Regions from separate parts of the Exiguobacterium sp. s142 genome, predicted to be linked through region 2. Evidence: riboswitches for the same ligand, from Rfam matches in the RefSeq annotation. Region 2 holds a riboswitch; each other region holds the start of a gene.
What was found. Region 2 has a riboswitch for S-adenosylmethionine ahead of KNP77_RS00165 (MetQ/NlpA family ABC transporter substrate-binding protein). Riboswitches for the same ligand answer to the same signal wherever they lie in the genome.
Positions count from the first base shown of each region.

Region 1: linked by a shared signal. The riboswitch ahead of KNP77_RS04235 (2,3-diketo-5-methylthiopentyl-1-phosphate enolase) and the one ahead of KNP77_RS00165 (MetQ/NlpA family ABC transporter substrate-binding protein) in region 2 are both predicted to bind S-adenosylmethionine.
Region 3: linked by a shared signal. The riboswitch ahead of KNP77_RS02580 (methionine ABC transporter ATP-binding protein) and the one ahead of KNP77_RS00165 (MetQ/NlpA family ABC transporter substrate-binding protein) in region 2 are both predicted to bind S-adenosylmethionine.

Region 1 is NZ_JACSMB010000003.1:90,796-97,735, reverse strand. Features, by position in the region: gene mtnA (S-methyl-5-thioribose-1-phosphate isomerase) at 1-324, opposite strand, end outside; gene mtnK (S-methyl-5-thioribose kinase) at 321-1,475, opposite strand; SAM riboswitch class I at 1,557-1,659, opposite strand; SAM riboswitch class I at 1,865-1,967, shown strand; gene KNP77_RS04235 (2,3-diketo-5-methylthiopentyl-1-phosphate enolase) at 2,039-3,193, shown strand; gene KNP77_RS04230 (2-hydroxy-3-keto-5-methylthiopentenyl-1-phosphate phosphatase) at 3,190-3,840, shown strand; gene KNP77_RS04225 (methylthioribulose 1-phosphate dehydratase) at 3,837-4,454, shown strand; gene KNP77_RS04220 (cupin domain-containing protein) at 4,468-5,001, shown strand; gene KNP77_RS04215 (TerC family protein) at 5,044-5,874, opposite strand; gene folE2 (GTP cyclohydrolase FolE2) at 6,127-6,940, shown strand, end outside.
Region 2 is NZ_JACSMB010000001.1:29,794-36,733, forward strand. Features, by position in the region: gene KNP77_RS00155 (aminotransferase class I/II-fold pyridoxal phosphate-dependent enzyme) at 1-830, shown strand, start outside; gene KNP77_RS00160 (iron-containing alcohol dehydrogenase) at 827-1,843, shown strand; SAM riboswitch class I at 1,885-1,988, shown strand; gene KNP77_RS00165 (MetQ/NlpA family ABC transporter substrate-binding protein) at 2,066-2,887, shown strand; gene KNP77_RS00170 (methionine ABC transporter ATP-binding protein) at 2,897-3,931, shown strand; gene KNP77_RS00175 (methionine ABC transporter permease) at 3,903-4,565, shown strand; gene KNP77_RS00180 (Spx/MgsR family RNA polymerase-binding regulatory protein) at 4,596-4,991, opposite strand; gene KNP77_RS00185 (DUF302 domain-containing protein) at 5,166-5,549, shown strand; gene KNP77_RS00190 (hypothetical protein) at 5,654-6,940, shown strand, end outside.
Region 3 is NZ_JACSMB010000002.1:18,913-25,852, reverse strand. Features, by position in the region: gene sufD (Fe-S cluster assembly protein SufD) at 1-18, opposite strand, end outside; gene sufC (Fe-S cluster assembly ATPase SufC) at 31-792, opposite strand; gene KNP77_RS02595 (MDR family MFS transporter) at 965-2,179, opposite strand; gene KNP77_RS02590 (MetQ/NlpA family ABC transporter substrate-binding protein) at 2,284-3,114, opposite strand; gene KNP77_RS02585 (methionine ABC transporter permease) at 3,144-3,806, opposite strand; gene KNP77_RS02580 (methionine ABC transporter ATP-binding protein) at 3,796-4,824, opposite strand; SAM riboswitch class I at 4,903-5,008, opposite strand; gene KNP77_RS02575 (thioredoxin family protein) at 5,461-5,718, opposite strand; gene KNP77_RS02570 (PTS sugar transporter subunit IIC) at 5,909-6,940, shown strand, end outside.

The DNA of each region.
Region 1 (6,940 bases), on a different contig from region 2:
GCCGACGTTCAGCCCGAGAAGTGACTCGATCACGTTTTGAAGATTGACCGCCGTCGGCCGCGTCGCGATCAACCGACGGCCGACGAGGTCGAGCCGGCGTGTGAAGTCCGGGTCATCTTGAAGCCGGACCGCTTCTTTCGCGAGCACGAATGCGCCGAAATAGGCGATGGCCGGCGCGCCTCGGACTTGTAACGTCTCGATGGCGTGCTCCGCCTGTTCGAGCGTCGCGATCGTCACGTACCGCTCCTCATGGGGCAGTAACGTTTGGTCTAAAATGACGAGCTCGTCCCGGGACGGTTCGAAGCGAATGTTTTGGACTGTCATACGCGTACCCCCGCTAACAGCGTCACTAATTCATCGATTGTCCGGACATCGTGGCGCTGTTTAATGAGCGTCGTGCCGAGCGTGAGCGCTTCCCGTTTCCGTTCGAGCCGGACCGTTTCCAGTAACGTCTCGAGGTCATTGACTCCGGCGAGGCCGATGGCGCGGCGAATCAGTTCGCATCCGGCATAGCCAATCGTGTCGCTAAAGATGGTTTGAAGTAGTTCATCGACGAATCCGTCCGTGTTGAACGGTTCGACCGCCGTCTCAAACTTCGTCCGGAACGTCTTCTCAAACGTCTCCCATACCGTCAATACGTCGGTGAACCGCTCGAACCGTTTGAGTGGGTCATGGAACGTCGATAGCGTCAAATGGGCGACAATTTGCCCGATGTCAAAGCCGAACGGTCCATAAAAAGCGAACTCCGGATCGATGACTTTCGTCTCTTGTTGCGTCGCGAAGATGCTGCCTGTATGTAAGTCCCCGTGCAAGAGCGCGTCGTGTTTCGTGACGAAACCGACTTTCAGTTTCGTGACCTCCACTTTCAATTTCTGGTCACGCCAAAGCGCTTCGACGTCCTGACGGAGCGCGGTTTCGATGTTGTTCGATTCGGCATCTTTGTACGGATCGGTGAAGATTAGTTTTTCAGTGATGTCGCACAGTTCCGGGTTGTAATAATCCCGTTCTTTCCGCTTCTTCTCAATCGGGCCGGCCGCATAGTCTGACGTCTCAAACAACGTCTGTCCTAAAAACTCACCGATGTGACGGGCGAGTTCAGGATACGTTTTCCCTTCCAAATAGCCCGTCCGGACGATATCAAAGTCGGACAAGTCTTCTAAAATCGTGTAGGCGAGCGTCCGGTCACTGCCGAGAACGACCGGGACGAAACGCGGGACGACGCTGGCGAATTCGCGCAACGCGAGCTGCTCGATCCACGCCCGTTCAAGTGTGAGCGGCCAACTCTCGCCGACGACTTTCGCATACGGTAGCGCCTGCTTGACGATGAGGCTCGTTTCGCCTTGACGGATGCGGAAGACGAGGTTCAAGTTGCCGTCCCCGATCTCCTCGCAATGCGCGATGCCCCCATCTTCGAGTAACCCTAACGTTCTGACGTGCTCGACGACTGTCTGTTCTGTAAATGGTTGATAAGCCATGTCTGTTTCCCCTTTCGGTATATTCCCCACAAAAAAAGCCCCTTTCTCCGCGAGAAAGAGGCACAGCCGTAACGGTTGTTCCTCTCATCTGTCAGACGTATGTCTGGTGGATGTAGCACCGTGCCTACTGGTCGGTTGCTGCGGCGTCATCGGGCCAATTCCCTCTGCCAACTCGCGATAAGAGTGTCATATTCGATTGTGTGAACTTGTTGTGATGAATGTTACGGACTCGACCCCACCTTTGTCAACGGCAATTTGCTGGAGCAACGGTCACTTTTTTTATGCATATATGGTAACAACGAACTCAAACTTTTTTTCTCAAAAAAAGGAATTGACGAACCGGATATTGTGTGACAAAATTCAATTAAATTTCACAACTTCAAAATACATTCTTATCAAGAGCAGACGGAGGGGACAAGCCCGATGATGTCGCAGCAACCGACCCGATTGGGCACGGTGCTAATTCTTGCAGCGTAAGCTGAGAGATAAGAGTTCATTTTTTTATGATGACCTCTTGCCTCGGCATGGGGTCATTTTTTGTTTGACCGGAAGGAGGAACGAACATGAGTATTACTGCCACATATGAAATCAGCCGGACGGACCGCGTCGCGACTGTCGCCGAGAAAATCGCCCTCGAACTGACCGTCGGCACGTGGACGGAACTGCCTCACCTAGAGCAAGAACAATTAAAGGCGTATCGGGGCGAGGTCGTCTCAACAACGCATACGGAAACAACGAGCCGCTTCACAATCCGTTATCCGCTCCATAACGTCACGCCCGACTTCTCATCCATCTTGACGACGACGTTCGGGAAATTATCGCTCGATGACTCGGTACGCTTGATCGACTTAACGTTACCCGAAACGCTTGCGTCTGAATTCCCCGGAGCAAAGTTCGGTGTTCAAGGCGTTCGTGAGTTGCTCGACGTACATGATCGCCCGCTCGTCATGAGCATCTTTAAAGGGATCATCGGCCGTGATTTACGCTTCTTAGAACAGCAACTTCGAGACCAGCTCGCCGGCGGCATCGACATCGTCAAAGATGATGAAATCCTATACGACAACCCGCTCACTCCGTCGCTTGAACGAGCTAAAATCGGGGCAGCCGTCATCCAAGAACAGTTCGAAACGACCGGGAAACGTTCGCTCTATGCCATCACGCTCAGCGGTCCGGTGTTCGGGCTGCGTGACCAAGCGCTCCGCTTGATCGAGGCGGGCGCGACGGCACTGTTGTTCAACGTCTATACATACGGGCTCGACACACTCCGCGAACTCGCGAGCGATCCAACAATTAACGTCCCGATTTTGGCGCACCCGGCGTTCGCCGGCGCCTTGACCGGCTCGATCAGCCACTCGCTCTTGCTCGGAAAATTGATCCGCCTCGCGGGGGCCGACTTGACGCTGTTCCCCTCCCCATACGGTTCACTTGCGACACCATCCGATGAGGCGTTCGCGATTCGGGATAGCAGTGCTCGGCCGCACTGGGCGAAGCCGATTCTACCGGTCCCGTCGGCCGGCATCCATCCGGGGCTCGTCCCGGACATCATCCGTGATTTCGGCACAGACGTCGTCATCAACGCCGGCGGCGGCATCCACGGTCACCCAGACGGCGCGGCTGCCGGGGCCCGGGCGTTCCGACAAGCGATTGAGCAAGTATTAGGCGTGGCGAGCCAGACGAACGAGCTCGAGTCCGCGTTAAAGGCGTGGTCAAAACAATGACGATTCACATCTTGTGTGACTTCGATGGGACGATCACGGCCGAGGACAACATCATCGCTTTGATGCGGGCGTTCGCACCGCCCGAATGGCACGCGCTCAAAGACGATGTGCTCGCTCAAGACATCTCGATTCGCTCCGGGGTCGGGCAGATGTTCCAGCTGTTGCCGAGCGCTGACGCTTCGGCGTACCGTGACTACTTGCTGGACCGCATCACCTTGCGCCAAGGTTTCTCGACGTTTTTGGCAGAAGTCCGGCAACAAGTTTGGAAGTTTGACGTCGTCAGCGGCGGCATGGACTTTTTCGTGCACCCGATCTTGCAAGACCACGTCGCGCCGGACCATATCTACTGTAACGTCGCCGACTTCACGGACGAGGCGGTACGCGTCGACTGGCCCTACGCCTGTGACGCGCATTGTACGAATGATTGTGGTTGCTGCAAACCGACAATCGCCCGGACGATCGTCGATCCCGTTGATCGCTTGATCGTCATCGGTGACTCGGTGACCGACTTCGAGATCGCCAAACGGGCCGATTTCGTCTACGCCCGTGGGCAACTCATCACGCTCTGTGAAGCGGAAGGCATCGCCTACGCCCCGTTCGAGACGTTCGACGACATCACCCATCACATGAAGGAGGTGCACGTATGAGCGTGACCGCACGTTGGCTTGAACTCGCCGACATTAAAGACGAACTCGCCGCGCGCGACTGGTTCCCCGGAACGAGTGGCAATTTGGCGATTCGTGTCTCCGACGACCCGCTGACTTTCCTCGTCACGGCGAGCGGACGCGATAAACGTAAACGGACCGCGGACGATTTCGTCCTCGTCGACGCGGCCGGCAGCTTGCTTGGCGAACAAACTGGTAAACCGTCCGCTGAGACGCTGTTACACGTCGAGGTGTTCAACAAGACCGCGGCGGCGTGTTCACTCCACGTACATACGGTCGACAACAACGTCATCTCCGAGCTCCATGCCGTGAACGGTGAGGTCGTCTTCACGGGGCAAGAGATCATCAAGGCACTCGGGTATTGGGAAGAGGACGCGGTCGTCCGGGTCCCGATCATCGACAATCATGCCGACATCCCGACGCTCGCGGCCGCCTTCGCGCCTCACGTCCATTCAAGCGCCGGTGCCGTCCTCATCCGTAATCACGGCATCACGGTCTGGGGCGAGACGCCGGATGCGGCGAAGCGCTATTTAGAAGCATACGAATTTTTGTTCAGCTACACGCTAAAACTACGCGCCTTAGGCGTCCATTCATAAGGAGGAACTATCTATGGCAACTGTCTATTTTCAACAAACTGAAGAGCGTCTCGTCGACCAATCTGAAGTGAACGTATTTTTAGAATCGCGCGGTATTCTGTATGAGCAGTGGGACATCGCTAAACTTCCGGTCGCGCTTCAAGAAAACTACCAACTGACGGACGACGACAAGCAAGCCATCCTCGCAACGTTCCGTGACGAGATTCAAGACGTGTCGGAGCGCCGCGGCTATCAGACGGCCGACGTCATCTCGCTGTCTGACGCGACACCGAACTTGGACGAACTGCTCGTCAACTTCCAAAAGGAACACCATCATACGGACGACGAGGTCCGCTTCATCGTCAGCGGGCACGGCATCTTCGCCATCGACGACGCCGAACGCGGTTACTTCAATATCGAGCTCAATCCGGGCGATTTGATTTCGGTCCCGGTGAACACGCGCCACTACTTCACGCTTCAAGACGACCGCCAAGTCGTCGCCGTCCGCATCTTCGTGACGACAGAGGGCTGGGTGCCGATCTACGAGAAACAAGACGTGACTGCCTAACAAAAAATCCTGCCTTCCGCATACGCGAAAGACAGGATTTTTTTAATGCTTGACCGCTGTCGGTTTGGAAGAGAACCAACCCCAAACAGCAATCCCGACCATGACCGACCAGAAGAACAGTGTCCAACCTAACGAGTGGACGAAACCGTCTGGAAGACCCATGAACGCGAACGGTGTACCGGCAATCAATTCCTTGAAGCCAGGGTGTTCGAGGACGAGTACCGTCAACTTCACACCGACCCAGCCGACGATGAGGAAGGCGGCCGTCTCAAGTGTCGGACGTTGATGCAGCAGCTTCACGAAGACGCGGGCCGCGAATCGCATCAAGATGACCCCGATGAGTCCACCCGTCAAGACGACGAAGAATTGACCTGAGTCGATTCCACCGATCTCTCCAAGACCGAGCGGCGGCAAGCTGACTGCGAGTGCGACCGCTGCCAAGATCGAGTCGACCGCGAAAGCGATGTCGGCGAACTCGACTTTTACGACCGTCCACCAAAACTCTTTTTTCGTGACCGGCTTCTCGGTAATTGCCGTCTCTTCTTTCGCCTCGGCGGCGAGATCTTGTCTTGGATCCATCTTGCGCGCCTTGTACGTCATATATAGATGTCGTGCGCTCATTCCGATCAAGTAAAGGGCACCGAGTGCTTGAACTTGCCAGACGTTGATTAAGAACGAGATTAAGAATAATGCGATGAAGCGGAAGACGAACGCTCCTAATAAACCGTAGAATAGCGCTTTCTTCTGTTCTGTCCGCGGCAAGTGCTTGACCATGACGGCCAACACGAGCGCGTTGTCTGCAGATAGTAGCCCTTCAAGACCGACGAGTACGACGATGATCCAGGCGTACTGCAGGATTAACTGCCAATCCATTAAAACATCCCCTTTTTGTTTGTGTTCTTTCATATTTAATAGTGATCTATTTTTAAGTTCACAGGAACATTTTATTCCCGTGCGTAAATTAAATCAATCTTCTTTCGTTCAATGTCTGAAGTTTTTTCCGCAGAACAGGTTCAAAGCATGTTCACGAAGCAAAATGATACCCAGTTTGTATCCATTTCGTGATAAAATCCTAACAAGAACGAGTGGCGGTCATTTGCCCTCTTAAAAAAGGAGAATCCGATTATGTCTACAAGCCATGTCGCTTTACCTACTAAAGCAGAACGACATAAACTATTCGGCTCGGTCCCGCCGGTCAAAGGTACGAAACCGACAGAAAAAGATAAAATGGTCGATCTTCAAAATACACCTAAGAACTTCTTGTTCGCACTCGACAGCGTCGGGATCTCGAACGTCAAACATCCCGTCAACATCGAAACTCCAGACGGCATCCAAGCGACGGTCGCAACGTTTGAATTAACGACATCACTCGTCCAAGATCGTAAAGGCATCAACATGTCACGCTTGACGGAACAGCTCGACGCGTACCATACGCAAGGCTGGACGTTATCAAACCGCTCGCTCATCGAGTTCGCCCAAGAACTCGCCGAGCGCATGGAACAAACGGAAGGTCAATTGACGGTCCGCTACCCATGGTTCTTCAGCCGGAAAGCACCGGCGACGGGCCTCAGCGGTCTTATGAACGCCGACGTCATGCACAACGTGACGTACAACCTCGAGACAGGTATGGCGAGCGTGACGGTCGGTCTCGTCATCAACGTGACAACGCTATGCCCATGTTCAAAAGAGATCAGCGAATACAGCGCCCATAACCAGCGCGGCTACATCACAATCGAAGCCGGTCTTGACGAAGCATCGCTCGACGGCTTCGACTGGAGACTCGCATTGCTCGATGCGGCGGAGTCGAACGCATCGGCACCACTTCACCCGGTCTTAAAACGTCCGGATGAGAAACGGGCTACAGAAATCGCTTACGAAAACCCACGTTTCGTAGAAGATATGGTCCGCTTGATTGCAGCCGACTTGTACGAGATGAAAC
Region 2 (6,940 bases):
AACCAGGTGACGGCATGTTGCTCCCGAACCCGGGCTATCCGGACTACATCTCGGGGGCACGTCTCGCCGGAGCGGTCGTCCACGACCTCGTCCTCCGGGAAGAGAACGGCTATCTTCCTGATTACGAGACGCTCGATCCGCTGGGGGCGCGACTCATGTATTTGAACTACCCGAGCAATCCGACCGGCGCCGTCGCGTCGCCCGCGTTCTTTGACGACACGGTCCGGTTCGCGAATAAGCATGACCTCATGGTCGTCCACGACTTCGCGTACGGCAGCATCGGTTTCGACGGGCACGTCCCGCCGAGCTTCCTGCAGACGCCGGGTGCGAAAGACATCGGCATCGAGGTGTATACGATGTCGAAGGCGTTCAACATGTCCGGCTGGCGGGTCGCTTTCGCCGTCGGCAACCGCGACATCATCGAGGCGATCAACACGTATCAAGACCACGTCCATGTGAGTGTGTTCTCGGCCATCCAAGAGGCGGCCATCGCCGCGCTCGAGTCGCCACGTTCGCTCCGGGACGACTTGTCACGGTTGTATGAGGCCCGCCGCGACCGGCTCGTCGACGGGTTACGTCAGGCCGGATGGGACATCACGGCCCCGAGTGGCTCGTTCTTCGTCTGGGCGAAAGTGCCGGACGGGGACGCAAAATCGTTCTCGCATAAGCTGCTCCACGAGGCAGGGGTCGCCGTGACGCCGGGCTATTTCTTCGGCTCAGAAGGCGAGCGGTACGTCCGGTTCGGGCTCGTCTCCGCCGAGCCGAAGATCGACGAGGCCGTCGAGCGGATCGAGAAACTGTTCGCGACGTATGAAGAGGTCCGGGCATGATCCGCCAAGCCGTGCTCGAGTACGACCATGCGGATGACGGGCTCGAGCGGCTCGATGAATTGATCGCTGGCCGTCGTGCTCACGTGCTGCGCGGGCAGAACGGTTTTGACGTCGTCAAGCGTGTCCTGCCAGCGATCACTGCCTATCCGACATCGCTGTTCCGTGGCGAATGCACGGACGCCGAGGTCGAACGGCTCCGTTTGAAGGATGCGGACGTCCTCCTTGCCGTCGGTGGGGGCAAGCTCGTCGACACGGCGAAACTCGTCGCTTACCGGCAAGGTGTCCCGCTGATCGTCATCCCGACGCTCGCCTCGAACTGTGCCGCCTTCACACCGCTCAGCGTCATCTATGACGAGCACGGCACCTATGACCGCTACGACGTGTTTCGCGTCGTCATCGAGCGGGTCATCGTCGACGCAAGGGTCGTGACCGACTCGCCGTACGACTACTTCCGGGCCGGCGTCATCGACACGGTCGCCAAGTTTTACGAGGCCCGCTATTTGAGCGGCGACAGTTCGCCTGATGCCGGCGTCAATACCGGTCTCGCCTTGGCCGAGCAATGCGGCCGGCTCGTCGAACTCGACTTGAGTGAGTCCAGTTTCACCGCGTATGGGCCAGAGACCCGGTTCGCGGTCGATCACATCCTTGCCGTCGGCGGTGCCGTCGGTGGTTTCGGGGACGCCGGGACACGCGTTGCCGTCGCCCACGCTGTCCACAACGCGCTCAGCCGCTTCGAGTCGACCCATCCGTTCTTACATGGCGACAAGGTCGGATTCGGCCTCCTTGTCCAAGAACGGTTGCGTGGCTCGTCTGACGCCCCATATTTAGAGGCGTGGCTCGCCAGGATCGGCGCGCCGACGTCACTTGAGACGCTCGGACTCGTGCCGGCCGACATCCCGCAACTGGTCGAGGCGGTCCGGGTCGAGACCGAATTGCAACGTTCACCCGTCCCGCTCGATATTGACTATTTGAAAATAATTTTTGAAAATTTAGTATTTTCTGTTTACAAATAAAAGAATTAAAAGTAAGATGATAACAATTAAATAAGACCGATAGCTTATCAAGAGTGGTGGAGGGACTGGCCCTATGAAACCCGGCAACCAGATCGTAATGATCATGGTGCTAATTCCAACAGACGAAACGTCTGGGAGATGAGCGTGTCCGACTGTCTTTGACTTGTCGTGCCCGCCACTCTTTATGAGTAGCGGGCTTTTATTTTGGAGGAGGAATCATTCATGAACATCAAACAGAAAACAGTACTCGCAGGAACATCTCTACTCGCGGCCATCGCCTTGTCGGCGTGCGGCCAATCGGACGCGAGCGAATCGCTCAGCACAGAAGCCCTCACGATCGGCGTGACAGGCGGACCGCATCAGCAGATCGCCGAGAAAGTAAAAGAACTCGCGGCCGAGGATGGCCTCGAGCTCGACATCAAGGTGTTCAACGACTACAACACGCCGAACACCGCACTCGACGAAGGCAGTCTCGACGTGAACAGTTACCAGACGCTGTCGTTCCTCGAGCTGCAGAAGGCGGACAAAGGCTATAAGATCGACGACGTGTTCAAGACGGTCGCTTTCCCGATGGGGCTCTATTCGGACAAGCTGACGGACATCAAGGAGTTGAAGGAAGGCGATAAAGTCGCCGTCCCGAACGACCCGGCGAACGAACTTCGGGCGCTGCGCCTGTATGAGACGGCCGGACTCATCACCTTGAAAGAAGGATTGACGGACAAGGCGACGAAACGTGACATCGCCGAGAACCCGCTCAACCTCGAATTCATCGAGCTCGAGGCGTCACAGCTCCCGACCCAGCTCCCGGAAGTCGCGCTCGCGGCCATCAACACGAACTTCGCGATGGGTGCCGGGCTATCGATCAATGAGGACGCCTTGTTCCATGAAGACACGGTCGACAACCCGTACCCGAACTACGTCGTCGTCCGTACCGACAACAAAGACGATGAAGTCGTCGAGACACTCAAATCTTACTACCACTCGGACGAGGTCCGGACGTTCATCGAAGAGACGTTCGACGGCTCGATCGTCCCGGCGTTTTAAGGAGGCACTATGATCGCACTCAAACAGATCTCAAAAACGTTCACGGTAAACAAAGGGACCGTCACGGCACTCGACGACGTCTCGCTGACGATTGAAAAGGGCGAGATCTTCGGCATCATCGGTCGGAGCGGCGCCGGCAAGAGCACGCTCATCCGCATGATCAATCTGCTCGAACGGCCGACGTCAGGTCAAGTCGAGATCGAAGGGCAAGACATCACGACGCTCGACAAAAAAGGGTTATCAAAGCTCCGTCACCGCATCGGGATGATCTTCCAGCACTATAACCTGCTGAAGACGGCGACCGTCGAAGACAACGTCGCCATCCCGCTCCGCCTAGAAGGACTCGATAAACGCTCGATCAGCGAGCGGGTCGACAAGTATCTCGATATCGTCGGACTGACCGATCACCGTAAACATTACCCGGAGCAACTCTCCGGCGGCCAGAAACAGCGCGTCGCCATCGCCCGGGCCTTGGCGCACGAGCCGGACATCCTGCTCAGCGACGAGGCGACGAGCGCGCTCGACCCGGAGACGACCGAATCGATCCTCGATCTGTTGCTCGAGATCAACCGTGAGCTCGGGCTGACGATCTTCTTGATCACCCATGAGATGGAAGTCATCGAGCGCATCTGTGACCGGGTCGCCGTCATCGACGCCGGCAAGATCGTCGAGGAAGGCGACGTCCTCGACGTCTTCTCGGACCCGCAACATCCGACGACGCGTCGCTTCTTGAAAGCGAACCTCGACGTGCCGAAAGAAGTCGTCGACGTATTGAGCTCGCACGGGACGCTCGTCAACTTGTCGTTCATCGGTCACCAGACCGAACAGGCCGTCCTCGCCGAGTTGACGAAACGGTTCGGCCTGCTGCCGAACATCATCGGGGGTGGGATCAAAAAGCTGAAAGGCGGTCTCGTCGGCAACTTGCTCGTCCATCTCGACGGGGACCAGGCACAGACCGACCAAGCCGTCCGCTACCTTGAAGCGAGCGGCGTCAAAGTGAAGGAGGTGACGAACCATGCTGCAGTTTTGGGAAAATTGGGGTGACTTGATTTGGACGGGCACGATCCAGACGCTGACGATGACCGGCATCGCGCTCGTCATCTCGACACTGATCGGCTTGCCGCTCGGGACGCTCCTCGTCTTGACGCGGCCGAATGGACGGCTCGCGAACCGTTACTTTTACGGGGCATTGTCGAGCGTGATCAACGTCGTCCGCTCGATCCCGTTCATCATTCTGCTATTCTTCATCTTGCCGTTCACCCGTTTCATCATGGGGACGACGATCGGCGTTCAAGGCGTGCTGTTGCCGCTCATCGTCTTCACGGCGCCATACATCGCCCGTTTGATGGAGTCGGCACTGCTCGAAGTCGATCGCGGCGTCGTCGAGGCGTACGAGGCGATGGGCATCTCGACGCGTAAGATCATCTGGTACGTATTGATCCGTGAGGCGCGGTCGTCGATCGTGCTCGGTCTGACGATCGCGACGATCGGTCTGATCGGTGCGACGGCGATGGCGGGTCTCGTCGGTGCGGGTGGACTCGGCGATATCGCCTATCAGTACGGGCATCTCCGGTTCGAGCCGGAAGTCATGTACGTGACGATTTTCGTCTTGATCCTGCTCGTGCAGTCGATCCAATCATTCGGCAACCGCTTGGCGGCCCGTCTAAAGAAAGCCTGACAAAAGAGCGTCGCAAAATTTGCGGCGCTCTTACTGTTTGTCTAATAGTCGTTTCAAGTCGGCGATCCGGTTATGCCGCGGGATGAACGTCCGAATCTCTTTCTCGCTGAACCCGATCTGGATCCGGTTGTCATCGACGACGATCGGACTCTTCAAGATCTGCGGATGCGTCGCGACAAAACTGTACAGTTCGCGGAGCGACATCTCGTCGAGCTGGTCGGCCGCTTGTTTGTAGACACTTTTTTGGACAGACAAGAGATCGGTCGTCCCGTTTTCGGTGAGCCGGAGCATCTCCTTGAACTCGGTGAATGACATTCCTTGGTCGGTCAATTTCTTCTCGATGAACGGGATATTCTGTTCGCGTAACCAATCGAGCGTCTTGCGGGAAGAACTGCAGCTTGTATGCGTGAATACGGTGACCGTCACGACAACCACTTCTCCTTTTCCTAAGGTTGGATTACTTTATTGTCTCTCGATTATACGGGTTCGGCGTAGAATATGTTTCAAATCACATATACTTTTTTCGAAATCGTCGGAACGATTCGTTTCAAGCGAGTTCGGGTACATGACGAGAGAGACAACAAACAAGGAGGGGCTTACATGTTTGATTATACGGTGAAGACGGATCAGTCGGTCGAAGCAGTGGTCGAAAAGTTGAAAGCGACGCTCAAGGACGAAGCGTTCGGCGTGCTGTGGGATTTCGACTTGAGTGATACGCTCAAAGAGAAAGGTGAAGCCATCGACGGGGACTATCGTATCCTCGAAGTGTGCAACCCGAAAGAGGCCAAGAAAGTCATCACGGCGCACCGTGAGGGCGGCTACTTCCTGCCGTGCAAGCTCGCCGTCTTCACGAAAGACGGGGCGACCCACGTCGGGATGCCGAAACCGACGAAACTGATCGAATTGATCGAGGACGAGTCGCTCCAGTCCATCGCACTGGATGTCGAGACGAGACTGACACGCGCCATCGATAACAGCATCTAATCGATTCATCGCACCCGTCCAATTTCATGGGCGGGTTTTTCATACCCTCTCCAAAGTAATATAATGGTAAAATTGGTACAAATAGATTTTGAGGAGCGGATGAGTTGAAAAAACTAGTCGGATTACTTTTACTCTCCACTGGTTTATTAACCGGTTGTGGGGAAGAGAAACAAGACGTCGTGAACTTGTCGTATGTCGACGCACATTGGACCGTCAGCAAATACTCACTAGAACAACCAGTGGTGCTCGAATCGGCCGGTGAGACGCTCGCGGCCTGCACTGGGGACTTGACGACCGAGTTGAAGGGCGACCTGACTGTGTTCGATACGGTCGTGGCGAGCCGCCATCCGATGACGGACACGGGTTGGGAATATGGATTTAAAGCCGTGACATACATACAAGGGGACGAAAATTATGCGATGTGTCGGGATATGGCCTCACCACATTATTCAGTGGAAATGGTCGATGCATTCCCGGAGTTCGTCGATTTGACTGCGGGTCATTCGATTCGGCACTATCCGTCTGTCCGTCCAGCAGACGAAGCCGCTCGCCTCGCCGTGCAAAATGCTGATGAATTGACAGAGGCCGGGAATGAAATCGAGCCGTTTCCCGATACGGTCATGGCGTTTTCTCCTGCGATCCACGGAGAGATCGAATTGACCGTCGGGGATCGGCCGAGCCAATTCCCTTTGTTCGCGTTCGAACCGATGATGGCGGATGTGGAAGATGTCAAATTAGCCATTGGCTATGATTCGCGTGACGCCAAACCATACGTGTTATTACTACTTGCTGACCTTTACGTTTCGGTCAGTCCGTTACATACAATCAATGATCCAACGAAAGAAGAACCGACGTATGACGACCTCGTCGTCAAGAGACTCCCGCTTGACACGGAACTCGTGCCGAATAAGACCTATCCGTTATATGAGTTCAGTTACACCCGCGACGGAGAAGGGGTGACCGAGACAGCAAGCATCACATATCGTGCCGCAAAGCTGTTGTCCACTGATGAACGAAAGACGCTCGAGACACACCCTGACGAGGAGTATATGCCGATTGTGACCGGGCCGCTCGTGTATCTCCATCAGGAACCGTTTGACAACGAATCGACAGTATCCTATCCCGCTGTGTTGCGTGCGGCCGGCAACGAGATGGATGATCTGATTCAAGCAATCGATTCCGCCGAGCCGACGAAACGTGTAGGCGATCAGGGCGACTATCCGCTTCTAACGATCGTCGACGGGCTCAAAGGTCAGGAATTCAAGGTGACTTATAAACAGCGATCGAAGAAACTGGATATCTACGTGACGGACCAATCTACTGAGGAAACGTATAAACTGACGAGCGAAGGGGCGGAGACGTTCTTGTCCTACTTCCCCGACTTGAAGAAG
Region 3 (6,940 bases), on a different contig from region 2:
TTCAAATTGTACGGTCATCGTACAGCCCCCTTACGCTTCTGTGTCTACTGTCATCCCAAGATCTTGCTTCACCCAGTCGTAACCTTCTGCTTCGAGTCGTTGTGCGAGCTCTTTGCCGCCCGACATGACGATTTTCCCGTCGATCATGATGTGGACGAAGTCTGGCTCGATGTAGTTGAGGAGACGCTGATAGTGCGTGATGATCAAGCAGCCGAACTCTTCAGTGCGCATTTCGTTGACGCCTTTAGCGACGACTTTGAGCGCATCGATATCAAGACCTGAATCGATCTCATCAAGAATCGCGATGTTCGGTTTGATCATCATCATTTGAAGGATCTCGTTACGTTTTTTCTCTCCGCCCGAGAAGCCTTCGTTCAAATAGCGGTGTGCCATTTCTGAAGGGATTTCAAGAACGCCCATCTTCGAATCAAGTTCGCGGATGAATTTCATAAGTGAGATTTCTTCGCCTTCTTCACGGCGCGAGTTGATCGCTGAACGCAAGAAGTCGGCGTTTGTGACTCCGCTGATTTCAGCTGGATACTGCATCGCGAGGAACATGCCTGCTTGCGCGCGTTCGTTCACTTCCATCTCGAGGACGTCTTCTCCGTTCAAGTCGACGCTTCCTCCTGTCACTTCGTACAATGGATGACCCATGAGGGCAGATGCGAGTGTTGATTTACCAGTCCCGTTAGGACCCATGATGGCGTGAATTTCGCCACCTTTAATTTCAAGATTAAGACCTTTGACGATCTCTTTTCCTTCGATTGAGACGCGGAGGTCATCAATTTTCATGTGTGGTACGTTAGACATTCGGATACCCCTTCCGTTTTCTCGCCATTTGTGGCGTAGATTAGATATATTCTAATCTTAATCTAGGCAATTTTTTATTTCAAGCGACTCACCTTATATTTCATTCTCAATAGAACATAAATGTTGAGAATGAGAACATCGGGAAATCAAGATATTATCCAACATTTTCCTCGACTTGAGCCGAATTCGCTTGTTTTTCCCGTAGCGCGCCGGTGAAGAAAAAGGCGCCACACGCGGTCAGAACGGCTAGGCTCCCAAATACAGGGAGCGACGCGTTGTCGAAGCCGTCGAGTAGCAGTCCCCCGATGACCGGCCCGATCGATTGACCGAGTGCCGTCAACCCCATCGCCCCGAAATACGTGCCGCGCAAATGTTCCGGTGCCAAATCGTCCGTCAACACGTCCGTCATCGTGAACATGAGCACTTCCCCGACCGTGAAGATGACCATCGCGACGAACAATACCCACACCTCGGCAGCGAAGCCGATTAATAACAGCCCAATCGAGAGCGTCGCGATCCCAAAGAACAGCGACTTGATCGGCGAGACGCGAATACCGAACCGCATGATCGGATACTGGACGATGAGCACGGTGATCGCGTTGACCGTCAACAGATAAGCGAATAGGCGCGACCCGTCACTGAATCCGTCGTGAAACGCGATGAACTGCGGCAACGTCGAATTGAATTGACTGTAGCCGATGATGGCAAAGATCATGCCGATGATGACGAAGCGGAACGTCTTGTCTTCTTTTAACACACGGAACGTCTCCGTCAGGCGCGGCCGCACTTTGACGCCGTCCCCTTCTTCAAACGGATACTTCCGGAACAACGTCGAGATGACGAGGCCGTAAAGGACATAGACGGCGGTCACGACGAAGAACGCGCTCTTCGCTCCCGTAAGTGACAAGACGACCGCAAGCAGCGGTCCGATCGCCGCAGCGATGTTGATCATGAAGTAGCGCACGTTATAGACGATGACACGCTGGTCGGGTTGCGTCGTGTCGCTGATCAAGGCCCGAGACGCCGGTTCAAGGAATGAACGTGAAACGCCCATCAATACCGAAAATATGTAAAACCAAACGAGCTCCGTTGCGAGTGCGAAACCGGTGAACGTCAAGGCGTTCAAACCGATACCTATCAACATCAGCTGTTTGCGCCCGTAGCGGTCAGACAGCGTCCCCCCAAAAAAGCTCATAAATAGACCGGATAATGCAGACGTCGCGAACACTGTCCCGATCACGCTCGCCGAGAAACCGAGCGTCGCGAGATAAATCGCAAAAAACGGCATGACAAAAAACGTCGACAGCCGTGCAAAAAATGTACCGAACAAGACGCCAAGCGTCAGCGGATGAATCTGTCGTATGCTCACCCGGATCCCCCCTTTTTCTATATATAAATAGTTTACTTCTATTATTGAAGCAAAACCACTGCAAACAAAAAAGGCCCGGGATGTCCCGAGCCTAAAATCAATCATTATTTAACCGGTACGACCGCACCTTTGTACTCATCCAAGATCCACTGTTGTGTCTCTTCTGATGTCAATACTTCAAGGAGTGCCTTGACGCGCTCATCGTCTTCGTCGCCTTCACGCGTGACGATCAAGTTGACGTACGGTGAATCTTCGCCTTCAAGAGCGATTGCGTCTTCGAGCGGGTTGAGTCCGGCATCGATCGCGTAGTTCGTGTTGATGAGGACGGCATCGCCTTCACCGTTGTTGAACGCTTGCGGGAGAAGTGCCGCTTCGACGTCCGTCTTGAACTCCAAGTTTTTCGGGTTGTCGACGATGTCAGCGACTGTCGCGTCTGTCGTCTTGCCGTCAGCGAGCGTGAGCAAGCCTTCTGTTTGAAGCATCGTCAAGATTCGTCCGTGGTCAGCGACCGACGAGCTCATGATGATTTCAGCGCCGTCCGGAAGCTCATCGAGTGATTTGTAGTCTTGTGAGTAGACACCGATCGGCTCGATGTGGACGCCGCCGGCTGAAGCGAATTTATAGTCTTTGTTCTCAGCCATTTGTGACTCGAGGTACGGCTCGTGTTGGAAGTAGTTCGCGTCGAGTTCACCAGCTGCGAGCGTCTTGTTCGGGAGCACGTAGTCTTGGAACTTCTTGATTTCAAGCGTGTAGCCTTTTTCTTCATATTCGTCTTGGACGTGCTCTAAAATCTCAGCGTGTGGTACGTTCGACGCGCCGACGATGAGCGTCTTGTTGTCGCCCGAGCCTGATTCTGAATCCCCGCCGCCACATGCCGCGAGAATTGTGAGTGCTGATGCTGCTGTCAATCCGAGTACTGTTTTCCATGATTTCATTATAAAACCCTCCATATGATTGTATTTGATTAAGCTGATCGCTTATCGATTTTTGAGACGAGTCGATCGCCGATGAACTGAACGACGAAGACGATGACTAAGATCAATACGGTCGCGACGAACGTGACGTCGCTTTGTGAACGCTGGAACCCTTCGAGGAACGCCAAGTTCCCGAGGCCACCGCCCCCGACGACTCCGGCCATGGCCGTGTAACCGACGATGGCGACGATCGTCACCGTGATGCCTGACACGATGGCCGGGAGTGCTTCTGGGAACAACACTTTATAGACGATCTGCCATTTCGTCGCGCCCATCGACTCGGCCGCCTCGATGACGCCGCGGTCGACTTCACGAAGCGCGAGCTCGACCATACGTGCATAAAACGGGGCCGCCCCGATGATGAGCGCCGGGAGCGCCGCCGTCGAGCCGAGCATCGTTCCGACGAGAAGGAGCGTGAACGGGATGAGCAAGATGATCAAAATGATGAACGGGATCGAGCGGAACACGTTGACGAACGCACTGATGATCGTGTAAATCGGACGATTCTTCGTCATGAGTGGTTCGTTCGTGACATATAAGAGCATGCCGAGGGCGAGACCGATGACGAATGTCGCGGCTCCTGCGACGAGCGTCATATAGAGCGTTTCCCACGTCTGTTCGAGCATGACTTGCCAATCTACATTAGGAAACATCGTTTTCCACCTCCACTTCCACTGCCTGCGATCGGATTGAGGCGATGGCCCGCTCGACTTCAGCCGGCTCTCCGATCAATTGGATGAATAGCGTTCCGAGCGCGCCGACTTGCGACTGCGTCACGTTACCGCCGATGATGTTGAAGCCGATGTCGTGCTGTTTCAACACTTCCGATAAAATCGGCTGTTCGGCCGTCTCGTTCAAGAACTTGAGTTTGACGATTTGGCCACTCGGATAACGTGCTTTCAAATGCTCGAATGTGAGCGACATGTCGTCGACGGCACCGATCTGTTTGACGAACTCTTTCGTGATCGGCTGTTCCGGATGTTGGAACACGTCCGCGACTTGGCCGGTCTCGACGACTTTCCCTGCCTCCATGACGGCGACGCGATGACAGATTTTTTGGATGACGTGCATCTCATGGGTGATGAGGACGATCGTCAGTCCGAGTTTCTTATTGATGCTGACGAGCAGTTCGAGAATCGAATCGGTCGTCTTCGGGTCGAGTGCGCTCGTCGCTTCATCGCAGAGGAGCACGTCTGGATTTGTAGCGAGCGCGCGGGCAATCCCGACTCGCTGCTTTTGACCGCCCGATAGTTGCGACGGATAGCTGTCTTCACGTCCGGCGAGACCGACGAGATCGACGAGCTCTTGGACGCGGCGTTTACGTTCACTGGCCGGTACTCCGATCAGTTCGAGCGGGAAGCTGATGTTCTCAGCGACAGTGCGCGACCATAATAAGTTGAAGTGTTGGAATACCATCGAGACGTTTTTGCGCACCCCGCGCAGTTCTTTCGGAGTGAGCTTCGTCAGCTCACTCCCTGCGACGACGATCTCACCGCTTGACGGTGACTCGAGTCGGTTGAGCAGACGGATGAGCGTCGACTTCCCCGCCCCTGAATATCCGATTATTCCAAAAATTTCGCCGCTCTCGATTGTGAGCGACACATCATCGACCGCCTGGACTCGACCGTTCTTCGTGTCGAACCATTTGGCCACATTACGTAATTGAATCAATACCTTTCCCTCCTGACAACAAAAAAAGTACACACGTTTGAGCAAACGTGCGTACTTTATCGGTACGGACAACGATTGCTCTCATCTTCCAAGGTTCTCACCTTGCTGGAATTAGCACCATTTCGGATTGCTCCGCGGTTGCTGGGCGTCATAGGGCCAGTCCCTCAGCCTCTCTTGATAAGAGTGTTGTTTATTCGATTAGCTTTATAATAGCGACACATTATTTTCATGTCAAACTATTTTGTGCGAAAAATCAAAAAAAGGTGCCATCCGAGGATGACACAGAACGTAGCACCTTGAGTCACGGAAGGACAACCCATAGATGAAACTCTTTTGCCCGATCAGAGTGTTCATCCTTATATGGGGGATTCAAGCCATCCATCACTCGGCCTTAGAACGTACCATGCGGTTACGCGGTAGGTGTCCCTGCGCTTGATTTTTTTGGGGGACAATCGAAGGGAAGGTCCACCTAAAAGTCGCGTAAAGTGATGCACCGGCTGTTCTAAAACGTCTTGATGGCTGGAGAATCTCGTCCTATATTGTGTTCAAGTAAGATGTTGTAATGAATATACCATTCGTGAACTTTCTGTGTCAACTGATTATTTAAAATTTTCTGATTATTCTAATCATCCTATCTCATTTAACGAAAGATAGGACGTGCTGCACGTTTTGAAACGCATATAATCGGTCTTCGACTTGGCCGTCTTTAAGCTTTAACAGCGCCGGTACGCTCATCACTTGATACGCTTCTAACTCTTGCGGGATAAAGTTGGCGTCCTGCTTGTCAATCGCGAGTGTCGGGTCGACCGCTTCGACGACGGCGAGCATCCGCTCGGCCACAGCGCATGTTCCACACATCGGGGCGTATATATATAACAATCCGTCTGTAATCATTGTTCTCACCTCTTTTATAAGTATATGAATGTGAGCCGATCTGTTCAAAAGTTGTGCTCACCCCACGAATTTTCTGAATCGTTCAACATTTCCTGTTGACGCTTCACGAAAAGAGGCATAGTATGGTCATTAACTTTAACGCTTTCGTACATAACAGCGTATACGTAGAAAAGGACAGGTGAATCGACTTATGACGGAACAAACGAAACTGACAGGCAAACAATTTTTGATGAACGTATTGAACGGACTCAGTCTCGCTATTTTAATCTCTCTCATCCCGAGCGCGCTCCTCGGCGAGCTCACGAAAGCAATCCTTCCTTATTTTCCGTCGCTACAGTTCATCTTAGATGCGACGACGATCGCGATGCGCCTGCTTCCGGTCATCATCGGTGTCACCGTCGCCATGCAGTTCGGACGCTCAGCACTCGAGGCCGGCACGATCGGCATCGCGACCCAGGTCGGGAGCGGCGCCATTCGCATCGAGGAAGGCGCGTTCCTCATGGCTGGAATCGGTGACGTCATCACGGCCGGTGTGACCGCCGCCCTTGCGACATATATGGTCATACAGCTGTCGCCACGCTTAAAGACGTACACCGTCCTCGTCTTACCGATGACGGTCATCGTCGTCGCCGGAGGGATTGGTACATTCCTCCTCACTTATATCTCACAGATCACGACGTACATCGGCACCATCATCATGACGATGACGGAACTCCAGCCGATCATGATGGGCATGTTGATCGCGATGGCGTTCTCGCTCATCATCGTCTCCCCAATCTCGACGGTCGGGATTGCGACGGCGATCAGCCTCTCGGGTGTTGCAGCCGGTGCCGCCAATCTCGGCGTCGTCGCGGCCGGCTTCGGTCTCGCTATCGCGGGATGGCAGATGAATGCGACCGGGACGTCGATCGCTCACTTCCTCGGCTCACCGAAAATTCAAATGGCGAACTTCGTCAGGCGTCCGATCATGATGCTCCCTGTGCTCGCGAACGCGGCCATCCTCGGGGCGCTCGCCGGCATCCTTCGCATCGAAGGAACACCAATCAGCGCCGGATTCGGCGTCTCTGGACTGATTGGGCCGGTCAACGCCCTACATTTGATGCCGGGCGGGTTCGCACTTTGGAACGTCCTGCTCGTCATCGTCTTGTTCGGGTTTATTCCGGTCTCGCTCGGAATCCTGTTCTATCGTTTGTTCAACCGGACGTCACTCATTCAACCTGAA